DNA from 4 places in the Psychrobacillus sp. FSL H8-0483 genome. Region 4 is predicted to be linked to each of the others. Evidence: predicted binding sites of a transcription regulator. Region 4 holds the regulator's gene; each other region holds the start of a gene.

Region 1 (8,064 bases), 1.0 Mb from region 4:
AGGCTGAATTGGACCGAAGTGCAGCGGTTTTCTCTGGGAAAGTTGTCGACATGGTAGATGTAAATAAAAATAATTCCATCCAATCCTCTGCTGACCCAATTGCAGTTCTATTTGAAGTGAAAGAAACGTGGAAGGGTCTCGATCAAACACAAGTCATTATTTATACGGAAAGAGATTCTGCCAGTTGTGGCTATGAATTTACTTTAGATCAACAATATCTAGTATACGCAAACGAAACGGATGGAGAACTTAGAACGGGTCTCTGTTCCAGAACCACTCCACTATTAACAGCTGACATGGATTTAGATGAACTAGGAATAGGGGAGAAACCAACCGAGCAAGTATCGATTAACTTAAACGACTTAAAAGGTGAAGAGCAACCATCCTCTGATAACTCAGCAAATAATATTCTATATATAATTTTACTAGTTGTAGGCTTATTGTTAGTTGTTATTTATATTGCACGGACCAATAAGAAAAATGAATGATATTGATCCCTTCCTATTGGTTTCTAATAATCTATTAGTTCACTAACCCTAAAATACTACCATCAATCCCCTAACCTCATGCAGCTTGAAAAAAACTCGAGAAGTGGGGGATAATTCATGCAATATTTTTAGTTGAATTAATCTGGCTCTACATGGACATGAACATCGTATACGCCATAATCTTTCATCATAACTTTTTCAACATGGGTTGCTATATCATGAGCCTCTTTAATATCTAACGTAGAATTAACAAGGATAACGACATCGATAACCTCATTATTGCCGTAGTTTCTCCCTTTAATTTTTTTAATCCCTTTAATTCCTTCAACTTTTTGAATGACATTCCGATAAAGTTCAATTTTATCTATATCAAATCCATCTGAAAGTTCATGAGAAGCTTCTTTAAAAATATCCCATGCTGTTTTACAAATCAATAATCCCACAATAATTGCAGTTATCGTATCCAGCCAAGGCATATTTAGTTGGGACCCTAGTATACCTGCTGCAGTCCCTATACTTACCCAAGCATCTGAAATGTTATCTTTTGCAGCTGCCATAACTGCTTTACTATTAATTTTTGTAGCTAATTTTTTATTATATCGATAGACAAAATACATAACGATAGCTGAAAAAATGCCTACATATGCGGCAATAATGTTAGGGGTTTCTTTATTTCCTTCAAACATAGAACTAATAGCATCAGTTAACACTTGTATCCCGACTGCTAACATAATAAAAGATGCAATCATGGATGCAATTGTTTCACTCTTCCAATGACCGTAACCATGATCTTTATCAGGTGGTCTTTGAGAAAGTCTAAGTCCAACAAGGACAGCAATGGATGCAATGATATCGGTTGTATTATTTAGACCATCTGCTTTTAATGCAGCTGAGTCACTCATATATCCAACAACCAACTTCATAATGGAAAGACATATATAAGCAATAATGCTAATGATTGCTCCACGCTCTCCTAATTTAAGATCATTATACTTCTTATTTTCCATTTTATTTCCCCCTACTGCAATCAAACATCGTAAATAACATCAGCCTTATTTAACAGAGCCAAATTAAAATAACTATAATATTCAAATAGATAGCCTCAGCCATAAATTTGTCGTCTAGCTAGAACTCTTTCCTTGGAGAAACAAAAAACCTCGACTGATAGTAGTCGAGGTTTCGGGCTTTTAAAATATTTTAATTTAGATGTAAGTCGGATCATCGTTATCACTCGCAAATTATTGACGTTTTTATATTATATCATTAATCGAAATGTGTAGCAATGTTATGTCAAAGCTTAACAGAAGTGTTTGATTAAACAATTTAACATATTTCTGATTTTACTTGAACGAAGAAAAAGAGCTAAATTAGAGTTCAATGAACTTCCTACAAAAGTCTCTGTTAATAGAAGAAGAAATATTCCTTCACATGACCCGATATGAACTCTTAAAAGGGACCTAATTTTTATAATGTATTTATTCCTTCTTTTTACAATTTCCTTTGACATTCCTTTCCCACTATATAACGGTACTCCTCTGAGAAATAATCTATATTTTCCCTCCACAATATCCATCCATTTATAGAATTATCGTCATCTTTATCCTTTTACATGTTGTTTTCTTATTACCTTCCTTTCATTATCCTTCTTTTTTCCAATGGGAATTTACAATATTGAACATAATAAAGACCTCATCTCGGAGGTCTTCTAAGTGCAATATTTTTGTTAGATCATTCTAATATAGTCACATCTACAATTTCATCTATTTTTAATTCAAAGCAACGGAATGGATCTTCCACTTCAATTGTTCGTTTAGTTAAATCAATCCATTGGATAGTGCCTCGGTTATACAGAAATTCGCCTTCTTTCCATCGTTTGATTTTGATTTCCACATTTCTTTTCATCGCAAGTTCGATTTGCTCTTGAATTGCTTCGTAGTCAAACTCATTTAAATCGGGACGTGCTACTTTCTTTATCTCTTCATTGTAGTCTCGAAGCATTTTCACATGCTCTGGCAGCATCATGGCTACCCATTTTTTCGACCCTCTGTCACGCACTTGAGATAAATCTAGTCGGTTCCAATCTTCCTCGAAGTTAGCCATTTTGATCACTCATCCTTTTTCACTCATTATATAGAACATTTGTTCTTATTTCAACAGGGAATTAATGGCCGAGCGCGACATTTCATGAAGTGAACGCGACAAACAGCAGTGCGAAAGCGACAATTGACCACCCGAACACGACAAACACCACCTCCAAAGCGACATCCATTCCCAAAACAAAAAGACACGCTCAAAAAGAGCGTGTCTCCCCATACCTTACATTAATTCTTTTGCAAGTAAACGATACACATTTAACCGTTTTTCTTGCGAGTGCGGAATGCTGCATATCATTACTTCGTCAAAGCCATAGTGGGCTTGTTCCTCTTGTAAAATAGTCGCTACATCTTTAGCTGCTCCGACTAAATGAATTTTACGATTTTCCTGAATCATCATGCGGTCCATTTCCGTTAATGGATAATCTTGAGCAGCCTCTGGTGTTAAAGTTTGATAGATTTGGCCTTTCATTAAAGAGAGACGTGCAATGTCCTGTGGCAATGCTTCGAACTCTGCCTCTTCCTTTGTTTCCGCAACCGTTACTAAATATGTGACGTTAATTTCGGGTTTATCCATAAACGCAGATGGCTGGAAATTCTTGCGGTACGCATCTAAAATGGCGGGCGTCATTCCACCTTGGAAAAACTGTGCAAATGAGTATCCGACACCCTTACGCCCAGCTTGAACGGCACTATTCCCACTTGAGCCAAGTAACCAAGCTTCTGGTAAAACAATATTCGATGGAGTTGCAATCGTTCGGTTATATAAACTATCCTCTGGCACTTCATCATTTATAAGTTGTAGTGCAGTTTCCAGCTTTTCATACATATTGTTCAGCATTGGCTGTCGACCTTCGGAAAGGGCATACATCGAATGGTTATCTCCTCCTGGTGCACGGCCTACGCCAAAATCAATTCGACCAGGTGAAAAAGCACTTAGTGTTTTAAAGACTTCCGCAAGTTTCAGCGGAGAATAATGCATCATCATGACGCCACCAGTTCCAATACGAAGATTGTTCGTTTTCGCTGCTAAATGTGCTGTGATAACTTCAGGTGCGGAGCTTGCAAAAGCACCTGTTCCATGATGCTCAGCCATCCACATACGGTGATAGCCTAATTCATCTGCTAAAACTGCAAGTTCTTCCGCTTTTTTTAGCGCTCCTGCAGCCGTGTTGCCCGTTGTAATGGGTGCTTGGTCAAGTACACTTAATCTCATTCATCTATCGCCCCTTTTATTTATGCTCGATAACATTTTCAATGAAAACAATTGTCCTCGTGATCAAATCTATCGAACTCTGAAGTAAAAGTAAATAAAAGGGACTTGAAGCGTCGTTACAATCATCATGTATCAATATAATATTTAAACTAACTGATTATAGGAAGATTTTAGTAGTGCTGTATCCATGTTGTAGAGTGGTTAATAGTGCTTTATTCAGTAAATAATATGAAACACCGTCCATTGTAGGACGGTGTTTCAACTACTCTAATGTTATTTCCTTTTTTCCATGACCGCAAAGTAATTTTCTTCACTATCTGCGAAGTTAAATACTCTACCAGAAGGTATATCTACAATTTCTCCGACTGTGATATTTTTACTTGATAAGTCTTCATGTAATTTATCAACATTTTCTGTAAAAAACATCAAAGAAGGTGTTCCAAGATTTAATTGAGGCTCCATTTTAGCAATTAATTCCTTATTGTGGAGTATAATACTTGTTTCAGCTTCCATTGATGGAGCAATTTCAATCCATCTCATTCCTTGACCGTTATCTTCTTCAGAAACTACACTAAATCCTACTTTTTCTGTCCAAAAATTCACTGCTTCATCTTGGTTATTTACATACAACATAATTTGACCGACTTTATTAATCATTAATTTCACTCCTTCTATTTTATTGAAACTATTTCACTTTTTATTTCAATAAGATTATAGCATTTTATTGGTGCTTTACAGCTACTCTAGCTCAACAAGAAAGAGCTGCCCCTGTAGCTCAATTATCTTAATTAAAGTCCTGATAGTTATAAAGAAATTTTATTAAAAAATTCATGACTATTTGTCTAGTCTGTGGAAATACTAAAAATTGATATCACTAAAAAGGAGGTTATAAAGTGAAAAATAATAAAATGACTAGTTTATTCAACAATTCTACGAATAAAAAAGGTGTAAGTGAAAAGTATTTGGAACCTCAAAAATTAGGTGAAGAAGAGAAGAAAATACTCCAAGTAAAGGATGGACAACATAATCACTATGTTGATGAACGCGGAGGTAATTGATTATATAAAAGCTACTCCCTATAGAGAGTAGCTTTTATTCATTATTTAAGATTCAATTCCGAGTGCTAATTTCACAAGAAATGCGTAAGGGTCCTATTTGCACTTGTACGTTTTTGCTTCTCTTTGGACGAAATGTTCACTACATCATTACTATTTGGAATATAAAAGAATAGGACCTTTCTATTCATAGCGGAAGTGCCCGAAGATGCAATTTCGGGCACTCTATCGCTTTCTAACATGCGTTCCTTGCTTATTTTTGCAAAGTTATTGCCGGAATATAGTGATTTTATATAGAAAAGGGACACTTCCTTCCAATCGAAAAGGCGGAAATACGATAGAGAAGGTCTGAGCAGCCAAAATTGCATCTTTGGTTGCTTACTGTATAAATAGGAAAGTGCTTATTCTTTCATCTCCAAAAGCTTTGGCACTTCTATTATAAGTAGCTATGGAGAGTGACGGACGAACCACTACAACACGATTACCGAAAAAAAACGGAGCTTTTCCTAAATCGAGATTAGGGAGCTCCGTCTTTTGAATTTATTTTAGTAAACAGATGTATTTTCTTTCGAAATGTTTTCTAATATTTCTTTCAGACGCGCTAGGAAGCGACCGCACACTAAGCCGTCTAGGACACGGTGATCTAGAGATAGACAAAGATTGACCATATCACGAGCAGCTATCATACCACCATCCATAATGACTGGACGTTTTACGATGGATTCTACTTGTAGAATTGCTGCTTGTGGATAGTTGATGATGCCCATTGACTGAACAGAACCGAATGACCCAGTGTTGTTTACAGTGAATGTACCACCTTGCATTTCTTCCGATTTCAACTTGCCGGCACGTACTTTTCCAGCAAGCTCAGTCACTTCACGCGCGATACCTTTAATCGTTTTTTCGTCTGCTTGTTTAATGACAGGAACGAAAAGTGCCTCTTCTGTTGCAACTGCGATTGAAATGTTAATATCTTTTTTCTGTACGATCTTGTCGCCAGCCCACATCGAATTCATCATTGGGAATTCTTTTAATGCTTGCGCTACTGCTTTTACGAAGAATGCAAAGTATGTTACATTGAAGCCTTCTTTTTGCTTGAATTCATTTTTTATAGAATCACGGTATTGAACTAGACTTGTAACATCTACTTCAATCATTGTCCAAGCATGTGGTGCTTCATGTTTACTGCGTAGCATATTGGCTGCAATTGCTTTACGAACACCTGTTACTGGGATTTCAATATCTCCAACTGCAACAGGAACGTTTGCCGGCGCAGCAGCTTTTGGTGCAGGTGCTGAAGCTTGAGATGCTACAGGAGCCTGTGCAGCGATTGTTTCCGCTGGAGCAGCTACTGGAATTTCACCACTTTCGATAATCTTAAGCAAATCTTTACGCGTAATCCGTCCTTCATTGCCGGTCCCATTGACTAAAGTAAGGTCTATACCATGTTCTTGTGATAGTTTTAGTACTGCCGGAGAATAACGAGCTTTTGCGCCTTTTTCACGCTGAATTGGAGCAACGTGTGTTTGCACTTCTGCAGGTTTGACTGTTTCTGCTGTTGGTTGTTCCGGAGCAGCTTCAATTACTTCCTCCGAACCCCCACCCTCGGTTTCAATCGTACAAACTATTTCACCAACTGCAAGAGTATCTCCTTCGCTTGCAATTAGTTCTTTAATAACTCCAGTAAAGGAAGAAGGTACTTCAGCAGTTACTTTATCCGTATTTACCTCAGCTAGTGGATCATATTTATTGACGTGATCGCCTGGTTTAACTAACCACTTTTCAATTGTACCCTCTGTTACACTTTCCCCAAGTTGAGGCATTTTGATTTGTTCTAGTGCCATGTTAGATCCTCCTTCCTATTAATATGCAGCTAGCTCGCGCATCGCTTTTTCGACTTTGTCTGGATTAATCATAAAGAATTTTTCCATCGTTGGTGCATATGGCATCGCAGGTACATCTGGTCCAGCTAATCGCATGATTGGTGCATCCAAATCGAATAGGCAGTTCTCTGCGATAATTGCCGCAACTTCACCAATAATGCTTCCTTCTTTGTTATCTTCCGTAACAAGTAGTACTTTTCCAGTTTTAGAAGCGGCTTCAATAATCGCTTCTTTATCTAGCGGATAGATTGTACGTAAATCAAGAATATGGGCAGAAATTCCGTCTTTTTCTAAACGCTCCGCCGCTTGAAGTGCAAAATGAACAGCAAGACCATACGTAATTACTGTAATATCTTCCCCTTCTCGTTTTACATCTGCTTTTCCGATTTCAATCGTATAATCTTCTTCAGGAACTTCCCCTTTAATCAGACGATATGCACGCTTATGCTCGAAGAACATTACTGGATCTTCATCGCGAATTGCTGCTTTTAATAGACCTTTTGCATCATAAGGCGTGGAAGGAATAACGATTTTCAACCCCGGCTGATTTGCAAATACTGCTTCAACGGATTGTGAATGATATAGAGCACCATGAATTCCGCCTCCGAAAGGTGCACGAAAAACGATTGGACACGACCAGTCATTATTAGACCGATAGCGAATACGTGATGCTTCAGAAATAATTTGGTTCACAGCAGGCATAATGAAATCAGCAAATTGCATTTCAGCGATTGGACGAAGGCCGTACATTGCAGCACCAATACCAACTCCTGCAATAGCAGATTCTGCAAGAGGTGTATCTAGCACACGGTTCTCTCCGAACTCATCGTAAAGACCATTCGTTGCTTTGAATACGCCACCTTTACGCCCAACGTCTTCTCCTAAAACAAAAACGCGTTCATCACGAGTCATTTCTTCTTTCATTGCAAGTGTTATTGCATCGATATAAGACATGATTGCCATTATGCATTCCCCCCGTCTTTTTCCGCATATACGTACTTAAGTGCATCTTCTGGAGCTGCATATGGTGCGTCTTCTGCATAATCAGTTGCTTCGTTTACTTCCTTCATAATGCGATCATTGATTTCTTTTTCTAATTCAGTCGATAAGATATCAAGTTCTCTCAAATAAGTAGCAAACGTAATAAGTGGATCTAGCGCTTTTCCTTCTGCAATATCCTCAGCAGTACGGTATTGTCTATCATCATCATCTGACGAGTGAGCAGTTAATCGGTATGTTACTGCTTCAATTAGACTTGGACCTTCTCCATTACGAGCGCGGTCTGCTGCTTCTTTTACCACTTTATATACAGCAATTGGATCTTTACCA
Region 2 (8,064 bases), 1.7 Mb from region 4:
GACGCTCAATATTGGAAAATACGCCTTCAAATTGAATTAAATTATCTCGAACTTGTCCAAACTCATTTTCATAACGAAAACGGATATTTTCCTTACCTGATCCATACATAATTTTGTTCCACTGATCTATTGGCAATTTTTCTACTGGAACATTCATTTTTATTTTGTAATGCTTGCAGACAGCTTCTAATAATTTCGGGTAATATTGTGAGCTTGTCGGCTGCCAAGCAACAATTGCTCCCTCCGCAAGGGTTAAGCTTTTATCCGGCACAACTAGTTCTGGATCTACTTCTAGCTTTGTTCCAAGTCCATCACAATCGGTACATGCACCAAATGGACTGTTAAAAGAAAACATTCTAGGCTCTAACTCTCCAATAGAAAATCCGCATATCGGACAGGCATGATGTTCACTAAATAGAATTTCTTCATGCTCCATCACATCAATTAAAACGCGTCCGTCTGCAAGGCGTAATGCAGATTCAATGGAATCACTCAACCTTGCAGCAATTCCTTCTTTCATCACAATTCGGTCTATGACCACTTCAATATTGTGTTTTTTATTTTTATCTACATTAATATCATCATCTAAATCAATTAACTCTCCGTCTACTCGAACGCGTACAAAGCCTTGTTTTTTCATATCTTCGAGCAACTTCACATGTGTTCCTTTTCGTCCCGATACAACTGGAGCAAGAACTTGCATTTTGGTTCTTTCAGGATATTCGCTCAAAAGGTCTACCATTTGCTCAATGGTTTGAGACGATATTTCCGTCCCATGCTTAGGACAAATTGGTTTCCCCACACGCGCATAGAGTAAGCGTAAATAATCATAAATTTCAGTTACCGTCGCTACAGTAGAACGAGGATTTTTACTTGTCGTTTTTTGATCAATTGAAATAGCTGGAGAAAGACCCTCTATAACATCCACATCTGGTTTATCCATTTGACCTAAAAATTGTCTTGCATATGCCGACAATGATTCTACGTATCTGCGTTGGCCCTCGGCATATATAGTATCGAATGCTAAGGAAGACTTTCCGGAACCAGATAAGCCCGTCATTACAACAAGCTTATCTCTTGGTATTTTTAAACTTATATCTTTTAAATTATGTGCACGAGCACCTTGAATAATAATCTCTTGGTTTTTCAACAATTCTCATCCTTCCAGCTTCAATTCCAAAATCGCATCACGTAATTCCGCAGCACGTTCAAAATTAAGTGCTTTTGCAGCATCTTTCATCTCTTTTTCAAGATTTACTAATAGTGCACCTTTTTCTTCTTTTGTTAAGGTTTTTCCACTCGTTAACTGCTGTGCATAACTCGCTTCTTCTTCCGCCACTTGTGATGCACGAATAACCTCTCGAATTTTCTTTTCAATTGTTTTCGGTGTAATTCCATGCTTTTCGTTGTATTCCATTTGAATTGAACGACGACGCTTCGTTTCATCGATTGCTTTACGCATAGAATCAGTTATTTTATTTGCATACATAATTACTTCGCCGTTCGAGTTTCTAGCTGCACGACCAATTGTTTGAATTAGTGAACGCTCTGAACGTAAGAATCCTTCTTTATCTGCATCTAAAATGGCTACAAGAGAGACTTCCGGCAAATCTAGTCCTTCTCTCAACAAATTAATCCCAATGAGAACATCATATGTCCCTAATCGAAGCTCTCTTAAGATCTCAATCCGTTCTAACGTTTTTATTTCAGAATGTAAATACTGCACTTTAATCCCGATTTCTTTTAAATAATCCGTCAAATCTTCCGACATTTTCTTCGTCAATGTCGTAATAAGTACACGCTCATCTTTAGCTGCCCGTTCGTGTATTTCATTGATTAAATCATCAATTTGTCCTTCAATCGGCTTCAATGTAATGACTGGATCCAGTAGTCCTGTTGGACGAATAATTTGTTCCACCATTACTGGCGTATGTTCTAGCTCATATGGTCCTGGAGTTGCCGAGACAAACACAGCTTGATGAACATGCTCTTCAAATTCACTGAATGTAAGTGGTCTGTTATCTAATGCTGATGGTAACCGGAAGCCATGATTCACCAGAACGGATTTTCTAGCTTGGTCACCATTAAACATTCCTCTTACCTGAGGTAATGAAACGTGACTTTCATCAACTACTAATAAAAAGTCCTTCGGAAAATAGTCAAGCAAAGTATAGGGAGTTGCCCCTGCTTCACGGAGTGTCATATGACGAGAATAGTTTTCGATTCCTGAACAAAAGCCCATCTCTTGCATCATTTCTAAATCATAACGAGTACGTTGTTCTAGTCTTTGCGCTTCTAGTAATTTATCTTCACTGCGCATAATTTTTAGTTGTTCCTCTAGTTCTTTTTCTATGTTCTCAATGGCGATTTTCATTTTTTCTTCGCGTGTTACGAAGTGAGATGCAGGGAATATTGCTACATGTTCACGTTCCGCTAATATTTCTCCTGTGAGCGCATCTACTTCTCGAATGCGATCAATTTCATCTCCAAAAAATTCTACTCGAAGACATTTCTCATCCCGCGATGCAGGGAAAATTTCCACAACATCCCCTCGAACGCGAAAGGCGCCTCGTGTGAAATTAATATCATTGCGTTCGTACTGAATGTCGACAAGTTTACGCAATAACTGATTTCGTTCAATTTCCATTCCAGTTCGAAGTGACACGACCATATCTCGATATTCTTCTGGATTTCCAAGGCCATATATACATGATACGGATGCGATAATGATGACATCTTTTCTTTCAAATAATGAAGATGTTGCGGAATGTCGTAGCTTATCTATTTCTTCATTGACACTTGAATCTTTTTCTATATACGTATCTGTTTGTGGCACATACGCCTCTGGTTGAAAATAATCATAATAACTAACGAAATACTCTACGGCATTATTAGGAAAGAACTCCTTAAACTCACTATACAATTGTCCTGCAAGTGTTTTATTATGTGCCATTACAAGAGTCGGTTTATTTATTTGTTGGATGACATTTGAAATTGTAAATGTTTTACCTGTACCAGTCGCACCAAGTAATGTTTGATGTTTTTTTCCTTCTTTCACCCCTTTTACTAATTCCTTAATTGCTTCTATTTGATCCCCTGCTGGCTCATACGGAGCTTGCAAATCAAAAATTTGTTCCATATGTTTGCCTCCCATTATTTGAATATTTTTAGTTTAACATACTCTCTTTTTGAAAACGAATAAAACGAACATACGTTTTTTAAGAGTAGAAATAAACAAATAGTAAAGCACCATTTTTACATGATAAATTCTAAATCCACAAAAAAAAAGCCGCTCTGCATAAGCGGCTTTTCAATTATTTAATTGGTGCAATGCATTCGTATACTGCTCAAATGCATCTTTATCTTTTCGATCAAGTGCTTCATCTATTAACTCCAATAATCGATAACTACTTTGTTCCCGGTGGACAATGTTCAAAAACATATCTAAATATATTTCGTTCAACAATTTTTCGGCAGAGCTTTCTTTTCTAGGTTTACCCATTGCTTTCATAAAATCTGCATATGAATATTGTTTGTCCATCTCCATCACCCCGATGCCTTTTTTTCATTATATAAAAGCTCCAGGTAACTTGCAATCATTTTGAGAAAATTTTGATTTTATAGTTAATGGTCGGAATTCCGAATATTCGTTATTTAGACTTGTATTTTTACCATATTTAACTATAATTAATGTATATTTTACTATTGAGGAGTGAGTATTATGTCTAAAAAAACAGAAGATCAACCCTTCCTTGTTTCTTTTGAAACTGCTGTACTTCAACCGATTGTCATCAATAACAAAGTTTTCACAAAGGTTGTAAATTTTTCTGGTGAATCACTAGTGATAGGCAGAAAGCCATACGATATTGTTCGTCACTCTTGTTCGTTTTACGGTTCTTCATTTCCACAGTCTGTTAGGCTATCGAGAGAGGTAATTGGAAACTATCTTAAACTTCCTATTGTTATTGCTCATGACTATGGAAACCCATGTATTCTTATTCCTATTCTTTCCCCAAAATCGGACCTAAACGTATGGTTTTCCTTTAGAGCTATTGAATCATTTGTTCCTTCTGATGATGGTTGTTCCATTGTATTAACAAATGGACAAAAGATCCAAGTTACTTCTTCTTCCAATACAATTAGCCGCCAAGTTGCATTTGCAAATATTTTAAATATGCATTTCCTTAAACGTATGAGCCATCTGTTGAATACTGGATTTATTACAACAAGAAACTCACTTCCCCAAAAAAATAAAAATTTACTGCATTAATGTAATTTCTCTACAATTGCTAAATACATTGTAAGTAGTTCTTCCACACGGTTGCGGAGTCGGACATTTAAGTAACGACGATGTTCTTCATAGCCTCCATGGAAAAACACATATTCTGTGAACATGTCATCTCCTTCTCCGCGAAGAACTTTCATGCTATATCGCTTCATATAGATATGCGTCTCTTTTAATTCTTTTTGTACTTGCTTTGCGGCTTCTTCCACCATTGCTATATATGGGCGTTTCAATTTAAAAGGTCCTTGCTCAAAAATCTTCCGATCCTTCTCTAAAATAGTAAATACCATTGGGAGATAAATCATGTTTTCAAAATATGGGATAGCCTCATCTGGTATTAGTGGCATTTTTCATCCTCCTAAAAAGAACATTTGTTCTCGTTTTATTGTACAACTTTTAGAGGAAAATGCAACAATTTAGATATAACATCTTTTGGTAGCAATTGTAGAAACATATAACCCTGCTACATTCAATATGGAAAATATGAAAGGCGCAAGTGCCCTTTAAGTGCAATACCTGTTTGCAGACGTTTCCGCATTGCTTTGGAATGAACTTTAGCTACACCATTACCGAGAGATTTTAAGGAGAGGAGGATCGTGACGCTAGACACGATCCTCCTCTCCGACTGTAGACAAACTCACTTTTGGGTGTACAGGGTTGTATACTAAATTCGGCAAGGACCACCACTTCGCTTTCCGTGGGCTCGGCTTCAGCCTCCTCGTCACTGCGTTCCTGCGGGGTCTTCTGCTCAAGCTGTTCCCACAGGAGTCTTCGTGGTGGTCCTTGCCTTATAAACAATTCCTTAGAGATATCCACTACTTTTACTATTTATTGGATGGAGCAACCACTTTATCAAGATAGTTCTTGCTACCAAATTATTAACTCTGCTTTGCAGGTAATGTATTGGAGTTCTTATTTCATTTAAAACACCATGAATACTGGGTTCGTGGAAGTCTAATTTCAAATACTTGAGTTAATTTCATAAATAGTACTTTTTCTTTAAAATGCGAACATTTATCACACTTCGTTGATTGAAGCGGCAGGCGGCGACTCCAGCGGGATGAGTGAGACAGATAAGACATCACAAACGACGCGTGAGCTGTGGTGATGGCTTATCGCTCACCCCGTGGAAAGCGTCCGCCTATAGCGGAAATCAATTATACTTTATTCTGTGTAAAATAAATTTCTTTCGTTTCCTTTAGTATTGTTCGTATTTCCTCATGTAATTCGGAATTATGAAATCGATTCACTTTCTTATCTTTTAACAAAAAAACTACCATCTATTTTAGGATGGCAGTTACTACTTAATTTATAATCTCCGTTGCCCAACGACGAGCTTTAATGTAGAAGTCATTTAAACTGGCATGGTCAATTCCAATAGCATTTGCTCCCTCAATCATGTCATCCCAACGAACCTCATCACATGCAATGGCCAGCTCTAGAAAAAGTGTCATTTCCGTAGTATTACCCAAAAGCGTCTCTGCTACTTCATCTGTAAGTGGTAATTCTACTACTAATTGACTCATTGATCGATGCAATAATGTATCAATTAAAGAGAACATTCCAATTAAGAAATATTCAGAAGCATTGGGTAAAAACTTCCTTCTTGCGAGCAGCTCACAAAATTTCGCTCGAAATAGAGATGCTTCAATAAGGGCCATCCCATCACCAGATTGACTTGCTTTCGATTCACGTAGCAATAATACATACAGCCAATGGTTCAAATCCTCTAACCCCAGCATTAGTACTCCTTGCTTTATCGATCGAACCTTTGAATTTGTCCGAACTGCAGGGGAGTTAATCATCTTTAACACCTTAAAGGAAAGAGAAACGTCTCGCTCTATCTCATCCGAGATTTCCTCAATCGAGGCTTTTTTATCTCGCAGTAAACTAATAATCCGAAAATATTGCGCCATATTCGTTGGTATTTCCGTTCCTTTAATAATTTCAGGCTTGGCAAAAAAATAACCTTGAAAAAGCTCATAACCAGCTGCTTTCGCTTCGTAAAACTGTGCACGCGTCTCCACTTTTTCTGCGAGTAACACGATATGTGGATAATTTTTTTTCACGATTCGTTCAATTGCTTGTCGTTCTGCTAATGTGCTTAATAGAAAGTCGACTTTAATAAATTTCACTAGACTAAACAATTCATTGTAGAAAGAAACATTCTTTTGAAGGACAAAATCATCTAGAGCAATTAAATAACCAAGAGACTTTATTTCTCTAATCTTTTGAAGAATGACCGGAGTAATGGTAATATTCTCCAGAATCTCTACTACAATTCGATCCGAGGATAATTTATTTAATACTCCCTTTTCGAGTAAATTTTCAGTGAAATTAATAAAACATAATTTTTCTCCAGCTAATTCATTAATACCAATTGTGAGAAAAGAATGGGTCAGCACATCTAAAGTAGCGACATCTCCATCTACAGTTGGAAAAGTGTTATCATGACCATTTCTATATAATAATTCATATCCAAAAATATGTTCATTTTTTGTAAAAATCGGTTGTCTTGCAACAAAAATGTCCACTTGTATTCCTCGAATCCTTAAATTTCTAATAATATAATTATACCAAACTGAAAAAATAAAATCGACATATTTTACCGCTTGACGCATAGATGACAGAATACTTATAAAATGATATGTTTTGTATGTATACAGGATTGTATTTGAAGGGGGAGTAATAAATGGAATCAATTCATTACGAACAACAGGGGAATATTGCATACGTCACTTTAAACCGACCAAAAGCATTAAATGCATTTAACTATGATATGCTTCGTGAACTAGGAGAAATTGCAGAGTCCATCCGTATCAATCCAGATATTCGCGTAGTCATTTTTACAGGAGCTGGGGATAAATCATTTAGCGTTGGTGCAGACCTAAAAGAAAGAAAAACATTAACGGAACAACGAGTAAAACGTAATATATATAAGATTGGTGAAGTATTTTCAACCATTGAAAACCTACCACAACCAACAATTGCAATGTTAAACGGCTACGCTTTTGGAGGTGGCACAGAACTTGCGCTTGCATGTGACTTCCGTATTGCAGCAGATGATATTCAACTGGGATTAACAGAAACTAGTTTAGCCATAATTCCAGGAGCTGGAGGTACACAGCGATTACCTCGACTTATTGGAGAAGCAAAAGCACTTGAACTCATCTTAACTGCAAGAAGATTAAAAGCAGACGAAGCATTAGCTTATGGTTTAGTAACAAAAATAACTACTCGTGATAGATTAAAAGTTGAAACAGAAAGCTTTGCTGCACTCATGCTTGCCAATGGACCGATAGCACTTCAACAAGCAAAATTTGCGGTAAAGCATGGTATGAATGTGGACTTACAAACAGGTTTAGCTATCGAACGTAAAGCCTATGAAATGACGATTCCCACAGAGGATCGAGTAGAAGCTTTAAACGCATTCAGCGAAAAAAGAAAACCGATATTTAAGGGGAAATAATAAGAAAAGCACTTTTGCTGCTTTGGACTGAATTTCTACCACACTACTAGCCAGGTTAGTAATAAGTTGAAGGAAGTGGCTGGCTTAACTTTCCACGACTCACCTGTTATGTAAATATTATATATATCCAAAATTTAGGCGCAATTAAACGATCATGTTGTTATTGACGAAAATCCGCTCGCTTTCCGCGGACGAACTGCCAAGCCTCCTCGGGGCAACAGGAAGTGGGTCACGAATCCGTTGTCACATGGATGTGGCGAACTTAGGATTTGTTCCTAAAAGCTCACTCCGGGGTCTTGGCAACCCGTTT
Region 3 (8,064 bases), 580 kb from region 4:
TTTGAAGAAGTTTCATTTCTAAATTTATTTGTTCTTCCTGTTTCCCTTCAAGTTTTTTATATCTTTTTGCGTAATGGAAGACACGCTTTTGTAGTACAGAAACTTCCCTATGTATTGGTACTGACATTGTCACAACACCATTTACGTCCAACTCTTGTCCAGCTTTTAATGCAAACACGCCACCAAGAGAAAGACCAATCACTGCTATTTTTTCAAAACCTTCATCTTTCAATAGCTGGTAACCGTTTAGTACATCCTGCCACCAATCTGATGGACTATATGTGATGAGTTCTTCTGCTGTTAAACCATGCCCACTATATAATGGTGCATAGCAAGAATAATTGTTCTTTTGCAAATATTTCCCTAACTTTTTTACATCCATAGTATTGCTTGTAAAAGAATGTAGTAGTAATACGGCTTTCTCTCCACCTTTATAGTAAAAAGGCTTAGGAGGTACTATTTTCATCATTGTTTGAATCCCTCCCTTTTCACTCTTATATGTAATAAAGTATAGTTGATTTTCGCTATAGGCGGACGCTTTCCGCGGGGTGAGCGATAAGCCATCACCTCAGCTCACGCTTCGTTTGTGATGTCTTATCTGTCTCACTCATCCCGCTGGAGTCGCCGCCTGCCGCTTCAATCAACAAAGTGATAACTGTTCGTATTTTAATGACAAATTACTATTTATGAAATTAACTCGATTCGTATCTTTTTCCTTTTATAGGAATGAAGTAAGCATTCGATCCCACAACGGCTTAATCTTTTCTGGGTGTGCTACCTCAGAGAAAATCCATTCAGTTTCATGGAATAGTAGTTCACATATTAATTGGACTGCCTGTTTATGTTTTTGTGGTGTTATGTTTTCGTAAATCTGCTTTGCTTGCCGGACGATTCCTTCGCGGAGGGAGATTTCCAATGTTTTCAATCCCAATTGAGCTCTGTCCGAATGATAGCGATGCAGTAATATCTTTGATAGATGTGTCATGACATGGTGTAGCATACTAACTGACCATATATCATTTCCTCGAGCAGATGATTTTTTATACTGGAAAAGGAACCATGCGACATCATCGACCGCGTCTTGAAACTCATGGTCAGATAATTTTAGGTTTTGGGTTTGTTTGTATTTCTCCAATTTAAAGTTTGGATCGTATAAGACTTTCATAAAATCCTTTTCGATATATGTATTTTCTGTCACTGTAAAAAGGTCAATATGCACTAAATTTTCATAGACCGCAAGAATCTGTGGAGCCACAATAAAGATATCATCATGAAATAGTAATTGGTTATAGGATTCTAAATGTTGAAGCCTACTTTCAAGGAATTCTTCTTCATCTTCCTCATTCACTAAGCAATACAAATCGATATCCGAATGCTCGTCCTGTTCGCCACGCCCTATTGAGCCTTTTATAAAAATCGCTTGAACCTTTTTGTCCAGCTTAAGACTATTTACAATTGCCTCTATTGCATCATCTAAAATCATCGCGATTCCTCCTTAACTTCTTTATATTCGATAATTCTGCTTGTACCTACTCTATAAAATAACCACCCATATATAAATTGCTTCGACATAAATCCAAAAAACACCTTTTTATTCCATCAGTAAACTCACCTTTAGCTCTAGAAGAAAATCTACGAATAATAAGTTTTTTTAAAACATCGTTGCATACCCTGTTGTTTTGCTCTTGTTTTCCTTATTACGCACCTTGTTTGACAAATGTATAAACACAAGGTATTATTAGGATAATAATTAAATTGCTTAAATAGAAACATGAATTCACATATTACAAAAAGTAATCGTGTTCGTTCGGTACTTTTTATAATATGTGAATTTTTTTATCTTTTGAAGAAATTATATATTATTATAACATTATATTTGGAGGTTTTTTACATGACACAAGGTACAGTAAAATGGTTTAACGCAGAAAAAGGTTTTGGATTTATCGAAGTTGAAGGCGGAAACGACGTATTCGCTCACTTCTCAGCTATTCAAGGTGAAGGTTTCAAATCACTTGACGAAGGTCAAAAAGTGGAATTTGAAGTGGAAGACGGTCAACGTGGACCACAAGCTGTTAACATTACAAAACTTTAATTCCTCGGAATTAGGTTAATGAATTAGAGACATCCATAAAGGGTGTCTCTTTTTGTTGGTGTTTTATTTGTTCGCAATGGGTTCATTGCTGTGTTCGATATCAATTTACTATTCACCTAAGTGAAATATGGTACTTCTACTGCTTTTGGTTTGTTCATTTAATGATCCCGTAAATTAAATAAATCATCCACGTTGCAATGGCTGCCCAAAGGAAAAGGATGATGCCCCCTGCAATCCAGTTTTTCGGCTTACCTTGCTTCATGAGCTCTGCTGCTTTTAATTCACATTCAGCAAGAACATTTTTTGGAATCATTCGTAGAGCAAAATAAATGCCTATTGGCAGAAGAATGACATCATCCAAGTATCCGAGTACTGGGATAAAGTCGGGGATGAGGTCAATCGGACTGAATGCATATGCGACAATAAAGGCTGTGAACAATTTTGCTGACAGTGGTACTCGTTTATCTTTAGAAGCTAAATATAAGATGAAAATAGAACGCTTTACCCTCTTTGCCCACTGTTTTATGTTGTTCCACATCCTGGCTTACCCTCACTTCATTAATTTTTCTTATTTACACTCTCGCGGAGTTCCAATTAGATCTTATAGGTCAAATCATTGTATGTATTTTCATGGTTTCTCTATGTATTACTCTTTCCCACAGGAATGGCACCGTACCAACGAATCAGCCTCACCGTACATTCGAATTTCTTTCACAATCCCACACTTGTCACAAGCCAGAACATCTATTTGTGGAACATCCCCATTTTCCGCAGCTGGGACCCAAGCGTCTTCATATAGTTTTTTGCTCATGCCATAGTCGATGAATACCAGCTCACTCTTCTCATTTAACCCGTAATTGCTGCTATCTTTTATGTTGAATATATCGAACTTTTCGTCTAACAGTTCGACGCACTCCTTATATTTGTTCGGAAACTTCCGGAAATCAGACTGTTCAGGAATATCGTATCTACTTTGATGATCCATCATCGGCAATTCCGGGAAATATTGCTGTATACAAATTTCCTCATCTACATAATAAGTTGGAGCAAAAAGTTCCCCAAACCCATTTGCTTGCATATACTCATATATTTCAAGCTCTCTTATGGATTGTTGATGCCCTATGCTATGGAGATTCACCTTTACCACATAATCTTTCCACCTGTACACTTTTCTTGTTGAACCAATGCCGACAAAATGGTCTTCCGTACACATGACTGCTTTATTTTCCACTATCTCGGTAATTATCATTATTCTCTCCCCTGTTATATTCACACCAAAATCGCTCCACTCCTGCATATTTCTCACCTAAACTTGTGATATCGAATCCATAGCTTTTATAAAATTCCACCGCTTCTAGATCGGTTTCTGCGGCTATTCGTTGGAGCGAATGTCTCTCCAAAATAAAGGCAATCATTCTTTTCCCGATTCCTTGGCCTCTCTTAGATGGGGACACCGCGATATGCTTGATTTCACAGCAATAAGTTTCTGTAAAATGGATCCCTATACAGCCAATGAAGTGTTTGTTTTCTTCTAGGGCATATAGTTTTCTACTTTCTTCACGTTGATACTTATCGTATTCTTCTACAACTCGATAGCTAGAAGTGGCATAGTATAATAATTCTTCTATGGATGAAGCTATTGACCTCGCGCATATTTCTATCATGCATACACCTACTTTGCATTATTTCCTTACAGAATGTTAGAATCCGTGGGCCTTACTTCTCTATTTCTTATAAATCCAAGTATAAAGAAATTAATCCAAGTATTTATCGGAATAAAAAGCATTACTATAACTAATCCACTCGTCTCTTTAAGAAAGACTTGAGCGTCTATCTTGTATAGGAACGCTGACGTTACACCTAATAATACTGTATTTATAAAAAATCCTGTCACCATCCCCCACCATCTATTCCATTTTTTTAGTACCCAAATAGAAACGAGAATAGAAATGATAAGAGAAAGTATTAGAATAAGGAATAAAATGTAATTCAAGACCCATCACTCCCTCTAAAATCATTTACAAATATATTTGTTCCTCTCACTCTTTTATATATATATTCTCTTTTGATCTTTAACATGGAGGAGTACTATACAAAAAAACCGATCGTCCGGAACGTTCGGTTTTAGTTTTCTATTATAATTAGGTCCACTGCTTCGAAGGTATTCAGAAGACACTTACTAAATTAAGTTTATCACGTAGATTAAACTTATTTAACAGAAATAGATTGATATATTCTTTTAATCGTTTCTATATGCAGTGCTTCATGGTAAAAACTAAAGAGAAATGTTTCTCCAACCGTATTAAATGTGATCCCTGCACGGTTTGTAAATGGGGTTGGCAGCTTTTTGTGCAAATTTCCTTGATGGGATTGTCTGATTCTTGATTTTTGTTCGGATAAAACCGAAGAAATCTCTGCTAATGAAGGAGGAGTTCCTTTCCATTCAGAAGGTTTCGTTCCTGCACTAAAAAATTCTTCATATTGAATGGGTAGACTCATCTGTTCACCTAACACTCCATAAACGAGTTTTTCTTGTATGAATGCAATATGGCCAAAATTCCAGTGAATGTTATTATTAAATCCTTTTGGTACAATATTCGCAATCTCTTCTGATATTTTTTTAATGGACTGCTCCGTTATTCCTCGTACAGTTTCCATGTGTTGAAAAATAGTTTGTTCCAACTAAATCCCTCCTCTTCTTTCATTTCCATTTAAGTGATTTCTAAGGATTCAATCACCTTATTTTCCCCTCCTCTCTTACTTCGATAAACTTTTACATTTCCCTTTAATTTCTACTTACTTTTTATGCCCTCCAAGTAAGCCCGCACGTTTTCTGGCGGTTCCAGCTTCTGTATAGGACACTGCACGCAAGATCGCAGTAGAGCCATACTTACTTCGGAGGTAATCCATTGTTTTTCCTAATTTTCGTTCTTTCCATTTATTATCTTCAAACAAACTTAGCTGCATCGAATGCTCGGGTTCTAGATTGGTGATGGAAATGGATATTCTTCGAACGGGTCGACGGTCATAAAACTCGTCAAAGATTTGTTCGCATACTTTATAGAGTGTCATCGTTGCATTCGTTGGTTCATCAATGGAACGCGAACGACTAAATCCTCCGCCAAATGCATCTTTACTATAGCCAATCGTAAGGTGAATGGTTCTTCCCACCATTTCGGCTTCACGCGCGCGTCTAGCAACGTCCTCACACATTTCAAGTAAAACAGCCATCACTTCTCTTTTCGTGCAGTAATCACGAAACAGTATTTGCCCTTTTCCATAACTAATCTGTCCGTCTACAATGGGTGCCCCAAGCTTGGATAAGTCGATACCCCACGCATGATGATATAGTTGATTTCCCATGACACCAAACTTTTCTTCTAGCATCGCAAGGGGTGTCTTCGCTAGCTGTCCTACGCTAAAAATGCCCATATTATTTAATGTTTTTTCTAAACGAGAGCCAATACCCCACATATCACTTAGTGGTGAGACCGGCCATAGCTTTGTTTGAACATCTTCATACGTCCACTTAGCAAACCCAGTTTTTTTCGCTTCTAGGTCAAGCGCCAGTTTAGCCATGAGCATATTTGGTCCCATTCCAACTGCACACGGCAATTGGAATTGATAATGTAACCCATCTTGTATATGTTTGATTGTTTTTTCTATTGGTCCCCAAAGCTTTTCCGTTCCACCTAAATCGGCAAAGCATTCGTCCACACTGTACACATGAATGGATTCACTAGGTACGAATTGATTTAAGTAGCGCACAATTTCCAGGGACACTCGAACAAAAAACTCCATTTTGGGCTCGATTAAACGAATGGAAGGATGATTTGGTATTTCAAATAATCGAGTTCCTGTTTTCACGCCAAATTCCTTTTTCATTCTGGGAGAAGCAGCAAGTACAATACTCCCCTTTTGCTCTAAATTTCCAATCACAGCAATTGGTGTATTCATCACATCCAGCCCAGCGTCCGCAGCTGCACAGCTCGCGAAAAAGCTGCGCATATCAATGCATATAATTTTTCGATTTTCTAACCCTTCGTACATATTATTTACTCCTCCATCAGGAACGTTTGTTCTTATAGTATATTACGAACACTAGTTCTTATACAATGGAAAATAATTGTTTTTTATTAGAATCACTAACCAAACAGCTACATTTCTTTGAGATATGTAAAACAAGAAATCATCATAATATATCCTATTGATCACTACTAATAAGTAAATAGAAACCTTTACTGGCTAATAACAAGAGGAAAGTAGGATAAAATATGATCATTCATGCCGTAAAATCTAGGGAGTCTTTATATACAATAAGTAGAAGCTAAATGTATCTCTACGATTTTTGGGGGATAGGTAAATCGCAGTGGAAACTGCAATGAAGTGCCAAGCACCAATACAATATTCAGTGGAATATCAATCTCCATTTTTCGATATTAATGAACAAGGACAACAACATGAGGTGTGGTTTGAAGATGTAAGAAGTATCAGTAAAAAAATGAGATTAGTTCGTGAATACGGTTTACAAGGAATAGGTGCATGGCAATTATCAATTATTTTCCCACAAGGTGTTTGGCTTTTAACGAATTTCTTTACGATTAATAACTAATAAAACAGTCAAGTTTTTGTACTGTTACTAAAAAGTTCAAACGAATGAGCTAGCAGTACTAATCGGTTGGAGTTTCCCGTCTATTGCAAAAGAAATAATGCCTGTCTCTTCAGAAACAACAAGAACTATTGCATCACTCTGTTCTGTTAAACCTAATGCGGCTCGGTGGCGGGTACCTAATTTCTTTTTATTCGACCCTATCTTAGATAAGGGAAGAATATTTGCTGCGGAAAATATTTGATTCGCCCTTACTAGTACAGCACCATCATGAAGTGGGTTTCCAGGATAAAAAATGGATTCCAATAGTGCATGTGTCAATGTTGCACCAATAGGAGTACCACCTCGAATGAATGAATCCACCTCATTTTCACGCTCAATCACAATTAATGCTCCATGTCTTTGATGAGAGAGATGTTGAATACAAGTAGATATATCCAAGTATTTGTCAGTAAAGGGAGACAAATAATTATTTAGATAAAAAGACGCTGCCACCATTTCTACTTGTTCAAATTTATCCTTGAGCTCCTTCAGTTCACCCAAAACACAATAGCTATCTTTTTCTAATGTTTTTAAACCTTTATTTATTTCAAACGAAATATCTTCAAGTCCTTGTGTTAATTGCTGTTTTAGTGGTGAAAAGTCAAATGTTCCTTGGGGCATTGCAGTAACACCTCTTTCAATAATGTTAAAATTATACAACTTATTTATACGTCCGTAGAGCATAATACCTTAATAATTTCCCCAAAACTTTGTGAAACATACTTTTTTCGGAAGAGTTTTCTCCTTATCCATATCCACGCAAAAAGCATGCATCATGAACGGACAAGCCTAATCCGTTATTGCACAGCTTGCAAAGAATTTTGCATATTCAAACGAATCAATTTCAAAATTCCAATTTACATAAAAAACACGAACAATACCAAAGGAAACTAAAGAAATATATATTTTAAGCGAAATAAAGTATAGTTGATTTCCGCTATAGGCGGACGCTTTCCGCGGGGTGAGCGATAAATGGTCGTATACATATCTACTCTGCATAAAAGGAATTTATTTTGGTGAATAATGTTTTTTATTAGAAATAAACGGATGAACAAAACCATTTGTATAATAAGTGAGACCAATTCAGAAACACCCGCAACCAATTTAAAAAACTGTAGGCGAAATGCCTACAGTTTTGTTTCATTCTTATGAAGAAGCTGCATTTTTTCATGTAATTGCTTTTTATTCCACTCGATTGTATCATTCGACACAAACGCGACTCTCTTCCGCTTTGGAATTTTCACTTGGCCACTCACTGCTCTCGTATACCCTTCAATCATTGTAGCAACTGCTAAGATGAGAAGTGCGAAACAGATAGCTG
Region 4 (8,064 bases):
ATCCGACCATTCCCACGACCAATTCGAGTTTCATCTTGAACAAAAACAGCTTTAATATCATGTTCTTTTACATATGTAAGTAAATCAAGTAAACCATCACGGTCCATATCGTAGCCACTATGTTGATCAGTAAACACTTCAGCAACTTCATAGCCTTGTAGTGACGCAAATTCTTTTAGTTCTTCCTCTTGTCTTGATAATGATGTCTCTTGTGTTTCTTTCTCCGTGCTTACACGGCAATATATTACTGAGTTCATTTACCATCGCCCGCTATCTCTGTACCATAATCTAAATGATAATTTTCTTTTACCTGTGGAATAACTAAAGTATCTCCTGCTTTAATTTGGGCTGTTTGCAAGTTATTCATGGCCATTACTTTATTGATCCAAGCTTCTTGTGGCTCGTCAGCTCCAAATTTATTTGCAAGCTCCCACAATGAGTCGCCATGTTCTATTTTAATTTGATAATCTTCTTCTGTCGATAATGTATTTGAAATTAGGATTGTCACCATAAAAACAATGTTTAATCCTAAAAATAGCGCTATAAAATAATTTTCTTTCATCCAATTCATTATAAATCCCCCTAATTAGAATGTTTGTTCGGTATGTATGTTCTAATCATAAAACGAACACTTGTTTTTGTCAACGTTTTTTAGAACCTATGTTTGCATAATCTTTTAGAGACTGTTATACTACTATTAAGAAATATTCTAATAGGAAAAATTAATTAACAAAAAGAGGTGAACTCATTGAAAAAAGCATCTAAAAGACAAGAAGATATTTTAGCTTTTATAAAAGAAGAAGTTCGAAAAAAAGGTTATCCACCTTCCGTACGTGAAATCGGGGAAGCGGTAGGGCTTGCGTCTAGTTCAACTGTACATGGACATTTAGCTAGACTTGAAAGTAAAGGATTAATTAGAAGAGACCCAACTAAACCACGTGCAATTGAAATACTTGATGGTTTTGGAGTTACTGCAGAAAAACAAGGTGTGGTTCATGTTCCGTTAGTAGGGAAAGTAACTGCGGGTATGCCTATTACAGCAATTGAAAATGTAGAAGAATTCTTCCCTCTTCCAGAAACATTCGGTACTTCTGATGACAATTTGTTCATGCTCGAAATTATGGGTGATAGTATGATAGAAGCGGGAATTTTAAATGGAGATTATGTTGTCGTTAAACAACAGCAATCTGCTAATAATGGAGATATTGTAGTAGCAATGACCGAGGATGATGAAGCAACTGTCAAACGTTTCTTTAAAGAAAAATCATACTTCCGCTTGCAACCTGAAAATTCATCAATGGAACCAATTATCGTAAACCAAGTTTCGATACTCGGAAAAGTTGTAGGAGTTTATCGTAATATCCAATAATTTCGCTAAATCTTGACAAAATCACGTATTGTACGTATGATTACGTAGAGCCGATATCATATCTAAACGAAAAGTGGACATTTTCGTTTAGATCATCGAAAAACCCCTTTACCTTTATGGTTGAGGGGTTTTGTTTTTAGTAAAACACTATTTATTGGTAAATGAAACCAATTTTATATATAATATTTATTATTATAACGAGGGTGTTCTTTAAAAGGAATTTCCCTTAAAAGGAGATTTTTAATTGAAACGATTTATTCTAACACTATTTTCCACACTATTAATATTTGGATTAATGACAGTAGAACCTAAAACCACTGGTGCAGCTGAAAAAAACTATAAAAATTGTACCGAGCTAATCAAAGACTATAAAGGTGGAGTTGCAAAAGATGCCAAAGTCAAAAACAAAGGCGGTAAAACTAAAAATAAACCAACAGTATCTGCAGAAATTTACAAATTAAATGAAAGCAAAGACCGTGACAAAGATGGCATTGCATGTGAAAATTGATTTTTATAATCTTATCTGGTCTCACACGAATTAACGTAAATTCTTGCGAATCTACTTGTCAATCATTTATTAGCATTTACATCTAAAGTAAACTCCCTCATCCAACAAAATGAATGAGGGAGTTTTATTTATTAATTGAATCATTTTGATAATTCAAAATTTCACGAGAAAACACAAACAATACTAAATGAAACTAAAGAAATATAGGTCTACACGGAATAAAGTATAGTTGATTTCCGCTATAGGCGGACGCTTTCCGCGGGGTGAGCGATAAGCCATCACCGCCGCTACGCGTCGTTTGTGATGGCTTATCTGTCTCACTCATCCAGCTGGAGTCGCCGCCTGTCGCTTCAATCAATAAAATGATAAATGTTCGTATTTTAATGACAAGGTACTATTTATGAAATTAATTCAAATAATTGAGGAACTTATTAGTTTATTCTGGCATCTCTATTTCTTCACCATTTAAGATTAATCGATGCGTAATATCTGCTTTTAAAGAAGCAGAAACGGCACAATACTTTTCTTCTCCAAGTTTTATGGCACGTATTACTTTTTTGGCATCGATATCCCCTTTCACATCGAATAATAATTCAGCTGCTGTAAATGCAGTTGGCATTTCTTCTCGTCGTGTGCCAGCTACTGTAATTTCAATGAATTGAATCTTTTCTAAATGAGGTTTCAAGATCATCGTGATATCTATTCCGATACAGCCCGCTAAAGCACTTAGTAACATTTCTGTTGGTGTTGGCGCCTTTCCTTCCCCTCCATAAGTTGGTGTTGCATCCATAGTCATTGGATAACCTGAAGGACCTTTTGCTTCAAAAGCACGTCCACCTTGCCAAATTGCTTTTATTTCCATTTTAATAAACCTACCTTTGTTAGAATTCATTGACTTTAGCCAAAAATCGCTGAGCACGTTCTGTCGCTGGTTGTGCAAAAAATCCTTTCGGTTCTGAGTCCTCCACGATTTGTCCATCTGCCATAAATAATATTCGATCAGCGGCGTCTTGGGCAAATTTCATCTCATGCGTTACGATGACCATAGTCATTCCTTCATCCGCTAATTCTTTCATGACTTTTAATACTTCTCCCACAAGTTCTGGATCTAATGCAGATGTAGGTTCATCAAACAACATGATTTTTGGTTCCATTGCAAGTGCTCGTGCTATGGCAACACGTTGTTGCTGACCACCTGATAATTTTGAGGGATATACATCCTCCTTTTCTTCCAGTCCAACACGCTTCAATAATTGAGAGGCTGTTCCTTTTGCCTGTTGTTTGGATTGATTCTTAACAATGATTAATGCTTCCATAACATTTTCTATGACCGTTTTATGCGGGTATAAATTAAATTGTTGAAATACCATTCCTGTATCTTGACGAATCGCATGAATTGTTTTTTGACGTTCCTTTTTCTTATCAGTCGCTTGTAGTAGATGATTATTGACAGAAACAGATCCACCAGAAATTGTTTCAAGTCCGTTTAAACAGCGCAAAAAAGTACTTTTTCCTGAGCCACTTGGACCAATGATAGCGACAACTTGATGGGCAGGAATCGTCAATGAAATATGTTTTAATACCTCATGCTGATCATAGCTTTTAGATAAATCATTTGCTTGTATCACAACGTTCCCCCCTTTAGTAAACTGATAATCTTTTCTCTATTTTGTTTAATATAAATGTAAATGCTGTACTCATAATCCAGTACATCACAGCGATTGTTAAATAAAACGGCATATACACGTAGTATTGGGCTACTAATAACTGTGCCGAGCGCATTAATTCTGTAACAGCAATTACCGATACTAATGAAGTTTCTTTCAACATTCCTACAAATGTATTTCCAAGTGGTGGTATTGCTATACGAATCGCTTGTGGAATGACAATCCGTTTGATTGCCTGAGCTTCCGTCATTCCTGTCGCTAGAGCGGCTTCTGTTTGACCTGCTGGTACTGCTTGGATAGCTCCGCGGAATGCTTCCGATACATATGCACCAATATTAATACTTAATGCAATATAGGCTGCTGTAAGGGCATCCAATTCTATTCCATAATCTACAAGACCAAAATACACAATCACAATTTGCACTAGTGGTGGTGTTCCCCGAATAATCGATACATACACTCTCGCTATTGTACGAAAGAAACGATTGCCCTTTAAACGAGCAATCGCTGTAATCAAACCGATAATCAAGCCGAAAAACATAGATACCACTGTAATTAATAAAGTATAATACGCCCCTTTCAATAAAAAGGGCAGATTATCAATGATAATATCCATTTAAAATTCCAACCTTCTTTACTCAGCTTGTGGCTCTTCATCAAACCATTTTACAAAAATTTCTTTATACGTACCGTCTTCTTTCATTTCAGCGAGTGCTTTGTTTAATGCATCAACTAATTCAGTTTCCCCTTTTTTAACGGCTACTGCGGCTTTATCCGATTTAATTGGTTCTCCTACTGATTTCACTTTAAAACCATTTTCTTCGATAATTGGTTTTAATGCGTATACATTATTAATCGTTGCATCTACTCGGCCAGCATCTAAATCTTTTAATGTGGTGATGACATCATCGTACGTGTTGATTTGGAAGTCTCCTACCTTTGGCATCAACTCATTACGTAAGTACGCTTCATCGTTCGTACCTAATCCAACACCGATTTTTTTACCTTTGAAATCTTCTACAGATTGTATAGATGTATTATCTTCTTTTACGATAACTTTTACTTCATTTGTAATATACGGTTCCGTAAAATCAATTTGTTTCTTTCTATCTTCTGTAATTGTTACTTGGCTTACCAAAATATCTAATTTATCTTTTTGCAAACTAGGTATTAATCCAGCGAAGTCTTGTGCAACAAATTTTGCTTTAACATTTAATCTTTTTGCTAATTCTTTTGCAATGTCTACATCAAAACCATCGTATTCTTTTTCAGCATTCATAAAATTATAAGGAGCATATGTACCCATAATACCAACCGTTAATTCCCCTTTTTCTTGAATAGCTTCTAGAGAATTTTGAGCTTTTTCTACGTTGGAATCCTTACCACAAGCACTTAATAGAAACGCTGCTGATGTTAAAATTGCGACTATAAATTTACCTTTTTTCATGTTATTTTCCTCCTTAAATTACACTCCAAATAAACCAAAAAATTCAAATTGCACGTTTTTTTCAACAAGTTCATCAATTTCATCAATTTCCAACTGACGCCACTCATCGTCTACAGATTGAAATAACCATCGGGATAATACTCCCTCTAACAAACTCATAACAAATACAGATTGTAATTCAGGGTCTACAGGGCGTGGCATCCTATTCAGTTCTGAAGCTCTTTGAATATTTTGTGCAAAAGCTTCTTGCATATCTTTTTTTATCGTTTCAACTTGTTGCTGTAAAGACGGTTGATGGTTCTCCATTGACTGGTTCATTAGTCAATCAAATCCTATTAGATTAGTCACCTACACTAACTACAATAATTGTTCCCCAGAACAATCAAAAATATCATCATTTTGTATCAAAATCTTTTCTTCATACGTACACTTCTCATTTATTTATTATCAAACGCACAAAAAAAAGACCTATCCAAAGAGGATAGGTCAATTTCTTTCATTAACAATTCTTTTTACTTGGAATAAAGTATGGTTAATTTCCGTTATAGGCGGACGCTTTCCTCGGGGTGCGCGATAAGCCATCACCGCCGCTAAGCGTCGTTTGTGATTGCTTATCTGTCTCACTCATCCCGCTGGAGTCGCCGCCTGCCGCTTCCATCTACAAAGTGATAAATGTTCGTATTTAAATGACAAAGTACTATTTATGAAATTATCTCAACTAGTAAAGAAATACGAACTATCTTATTTACCTGTTGTTATGTGCTTCACTTTTAAAGCACCAATTTTATTGATACATGATTTTCACAACTTAACTTCTAAATATTTAACGTAATGTTCCTCCATAGACTTGTTCCTTTTCACAAAATGTTTACTCCAGAAAATTTAACAGGAAAAAATAAAACTAAAAAAGAACATCCTATGGGATGCTCTTCATTGTTATTTCCCTATTTAATCACCTATCTCTACACGGAGAAATGGCAGATCAAGAAAGTATTAAAAGTATGATACTAGCTGCAAAACAATAGTAAGCAAAATATTTTAAATTACCATCTCTCATAATACCCATAAACCACTTCATCGCAATATACGTCATGATGATTGTAACAATAAAGGACATGATATACGGTAAAACCAAAGTACTTTCTACGGGTTCATTCATCAAATCTGAAATACCAAGAACTAATCCGCCTAAGCTGATTGGAATGTATAGCATAAATGAATACCGTAATGCTGTTTCTTGGTTCATCCCTAATGCAACGGAGGCTATAACGGTAGCGCCTGAACGACTAATACCTGGTACAAGTGCGATCGCTTGTGCTAACCCAACAATAAAAGCATCCTTTACTCCAATATCTTTGTCTCGTTTTACACCCCTAAAGTTTCGAATGACCCATAAGGCTATACCGGTCACAAACAAGGTGAAGGCAATTGTTTTTATATTAGTAAGGAGATCTGAAATAACTTCGTTAAAAAGTACTCCTAAAACAGCTGCAGGAATTGTTCCAATGATGATATAAATAATAAATAGAAAATCACTTTTATACTTGCCATTTTTTGTTTGAACATATAACAAACAGTTCACTATTAAACGTACTAAATCCTTCCTATAGATAAAGCAAATAGCTAATAAGGAAGCGGTATTCGTTAATATGGCAAAGGTTAGACCACTTTCATCTAGCCCAAGTAAATGATTTGCAATAATGACATGACCACTAGATGATACAGGAATTGGCTCCGTAAAACCCTGTACTAACCCTATTACGACATATTTGAACAACAAAATTAATTCGCTTGTTTCCATCTCGTCCTCCCATACACCCTATTTTTCTTATTCTATCATCTGGTTATTTTATTTATGATTAATTCAAGTAAAGAAAAGTAAGATAGAAACGAATCCCCTTTGCACTCAACCTAACTTTGAAATATACATTAACCAGCAATTTTCATAAAAAAAAACCTCGTGAGAGATGCTTCATACTATTTTTATTGCCTTTTATTCAGAGTCGCTAGAACTTTGAAACGTTATTATTTGAAGAAAATTTGCAAACAAGGAGAAATAGAATCAAAGCATATCCAGTTGGTCATTATATACTACTTTTTATTTGCAAAAACAAAATAATATTAATTTCGCTAGCTTTTCTCATATATTCTTAATCATATAATGTTTATATGTGATAGAATAGAATTCGTTTGGTCGTTATGTTAGGGAACATTTCAGCTACAACATTCCAAGAAATAAAACAACAAGGAGCATTTGTTTATGAGACCTACGAAACTATCGTATAGCATTATATTTATAATTTGCATCTTCTCTATTGGTTATTTTTTTATAAACCTAAAGGGAAATACTAAGGCTGATGTAAATCAAGAAGCGAAAACCAATGGAACAATAATAGAGTATTCTAAGTATCCTGGAGTAGATTTAATTACAGATATAACCGATAAAGAAAATTATCACATTGCCATGCATTACCCAAAGTTTAAAAGTAACAAATTGAACGCAGTTATAGAAGAATATGTGTCTACTACTAAAAAAGACTTCTTAATTTCTGTTAAAGAAAATAAAGAGTTTATTAAAAATCATGTGGCCAATTTATCCTTAACTATGGATATCTATCTAACCGCTGATAATACATATTCTATTGTATTTTCTGAAGGAAGTTATGTGGTAGGAGCAAATGGTCAAGAAAAAGCAAAGATTTATCTGGTAGATGTAGAAAAAGGAACATTTATTCCACAAACTAAAATCTTTAAGGATTCAAAACAGAATAGGGAACAACTATATAGGCTATTAAATGAAAGATTCAAAGAATCGGCAGAATATGCCCCATTATTATTTGAAGAAGATTTAAAGGAATGGACAATGAATGAAGAAAACAATTTTTCAAACCTGTATTTCACTGAAGAGTCAGCTGTATTTAAATTTGATAAATATGAAGTAACTGCTGGAGCAGCAGGCATGCCAGAAATCTCTATCCCAATAGATGAGATGCGAGATTTACTTACGGATGAATGGAAGGATAAATTACTACTGGATCATAAGGAAAAAGCCGACAAAGATGGTGCAAAGGAA

The links. The regulator LexA, encoded in region 4, represses DNA repair genes until DNA is damaged. The targets are predictions, from matches to a motif close to CGAACATATGTTCG.
Region 1: a site for LexA is predicted at 2,621-2,634, ahead of MHB48_RS12270 (YolD-like family protein). Genes of this name have one in related genera too.
Region 2: a site for LexA is predicted at 3,205-3,218, ahead of uvrB (excinuclease ABC subunit UvrB). Genes of this name have one in related genera too.
Region 3: a site for LexA is predicted at 6,188-6,201, ahead of MHB48_RS10140 (UV damage repair protein UvrX). Genes of this name have one in related genera too.

Annotation. Positions count from the first base shown of each region.
Region 1 is NZ_CP152052.1:2,568,996-2,577,059, forward strand. It holds gene MHB48_RS12260 (hypothetical protein) at 1-488, shown strand, start outside; gene MHB48_RS12265 (cation diffusion facilitator family transporter) at 626-1,495, opposite strand; gene MHB48_RS12270 (YolD-like family protein) at 2,217-2,588, opposite strand; gene MHB48_RS12275 (LLM class flavin-dependent oxidoreductase) at 2,805-3,797, opposite strand; gene MHB48_RS12280 (VOC family protein) at 4,071-4,454, opposite strand; gene MHB48_RS12285 (hypothetical protein) at 4,691-4,855, shown strand; gene MHB48_RS12290 (dihydrolipoamide acetyltransferase family protein) at 5,398-6,696, opposite strand; gene MHB48_RS12295 (alpha-ketoacid dehydrogenase subunit beta) at 6,715-7,698, opposite strand; gene MHB48_RS12300 (thiamine pyrophosphate-dependent dehydrogenase E1 component subunit alpha) at 7,698-8,064, opposite strand, start outside.
Region 2 is NZ_CP152052.1:3,196,303-3,204,366, forward strand. It holds gene uvrA (excinuclease ABC subunit UvrA) at 1-1,150, opposite strand, end outside; gene uvrB (excinuclease ABC subunit UvrB) at 1,157-3,139, opposite strand; gene MHB48_RS15465 (IDEAL domain-containing protein) at 3,311-3,541, opposite strand; gene MHB48_RS15470 (competence protein ComK) at 3,722-4,270, shown strand; gene MHB48_RS15475 (hypothetical protein) at 4,267-4,632, opposite strand; gene MHB48_RS15480 (HDOD domain-containing protein) at 5,590-6,819, opposite strand; gene MHB48_RS15485 (enoyl-CoA hydratase-related protein) at 6,978-7,754, shown strand.
Region 3 is NZ_CP152052.1:2,116,609-2,124,672, forward strand. It holds gene MHB48_RS10105 (alpha/beta fold hydrolase) at 1-469, opposite strand, end outside; gene MHB48_RS10110 (nucleotidyltransferase domain-containing protein) at 719-1,483, opposite strand; gene MHB48_RS10115 (cold-shock protein) at 1,892-2,092, shown strand; gene MHB48_RS10120 (YkvA family protein) at 2,247-2,630, opposite strand; gene MHB48_RS10125 (protein kinase) at 2,739-3,341, opposite strand; gene MHB48_RS10130 (GNAT family N-acetyltransferase) at 3,313-3,756, opposite strand; gene MHB48_RS10135 (DinB family protein) at 4,301-4,774, opposite strand; gene MHB48_RS10140 (UV damage repair protein UvrX) at 4,889-6,142, opposite strand; partial or broken gene MHB48_RS10145 (sporulation protein) at 6,459-6,704, shown strand; gene cdaS (sporulation-specific diadenylate cyclase CdaS) at 6,741-7,364, opposite strand; gene MHB48_RS10155 (ABC transporter permease subunit) at 7,871-8,064, opposite strand, start outside.
Region 4 is NZ_CP152052.1:1,534,411-1,542,474, reverse strand. It holds gene MHB48_RS07165 (recombinase family protein) at 1-257, opposite strand, end outside; gene MHB48_RS07160 (LysM peptidoglycan-binding domain-containing protein) at 254-571, opposite strand; gene lexA (transcriptional repressor LexA) at 749-1,369, shown strand; gene MHB48_RS07150 (excalibur calcium-binding domain-containing protein) at 1,665-1,877, shown strand; gene MHB48_RS07145 (OsmC family protein) at 2,314-2,739, opposite strand; gene MHB48_RS07140 (amino acid ABC transporter ATP-binding protein) at 2,759-3,505, opposite strand; gene MHB48_RS07135 (amino acid ABC transporter permease) at 3,519-4,160, opposite strand; gene MHB48_RS07130 (transporter substrate-binding domain-containing protein) at 4,179-4,991, opposite strand; gene MHB48_RS07125 (hypothetical protein) at 5,010-5,309, opposite strand; gene MHB48_RS07120 (undecaprenyl-diphosphate phosphatase) at 5,974-6,792, opposite strand; gene MHB48_RS07115 (polysaccharide deacetylase family protein) at 7,252-8,064, shown strand, end outside.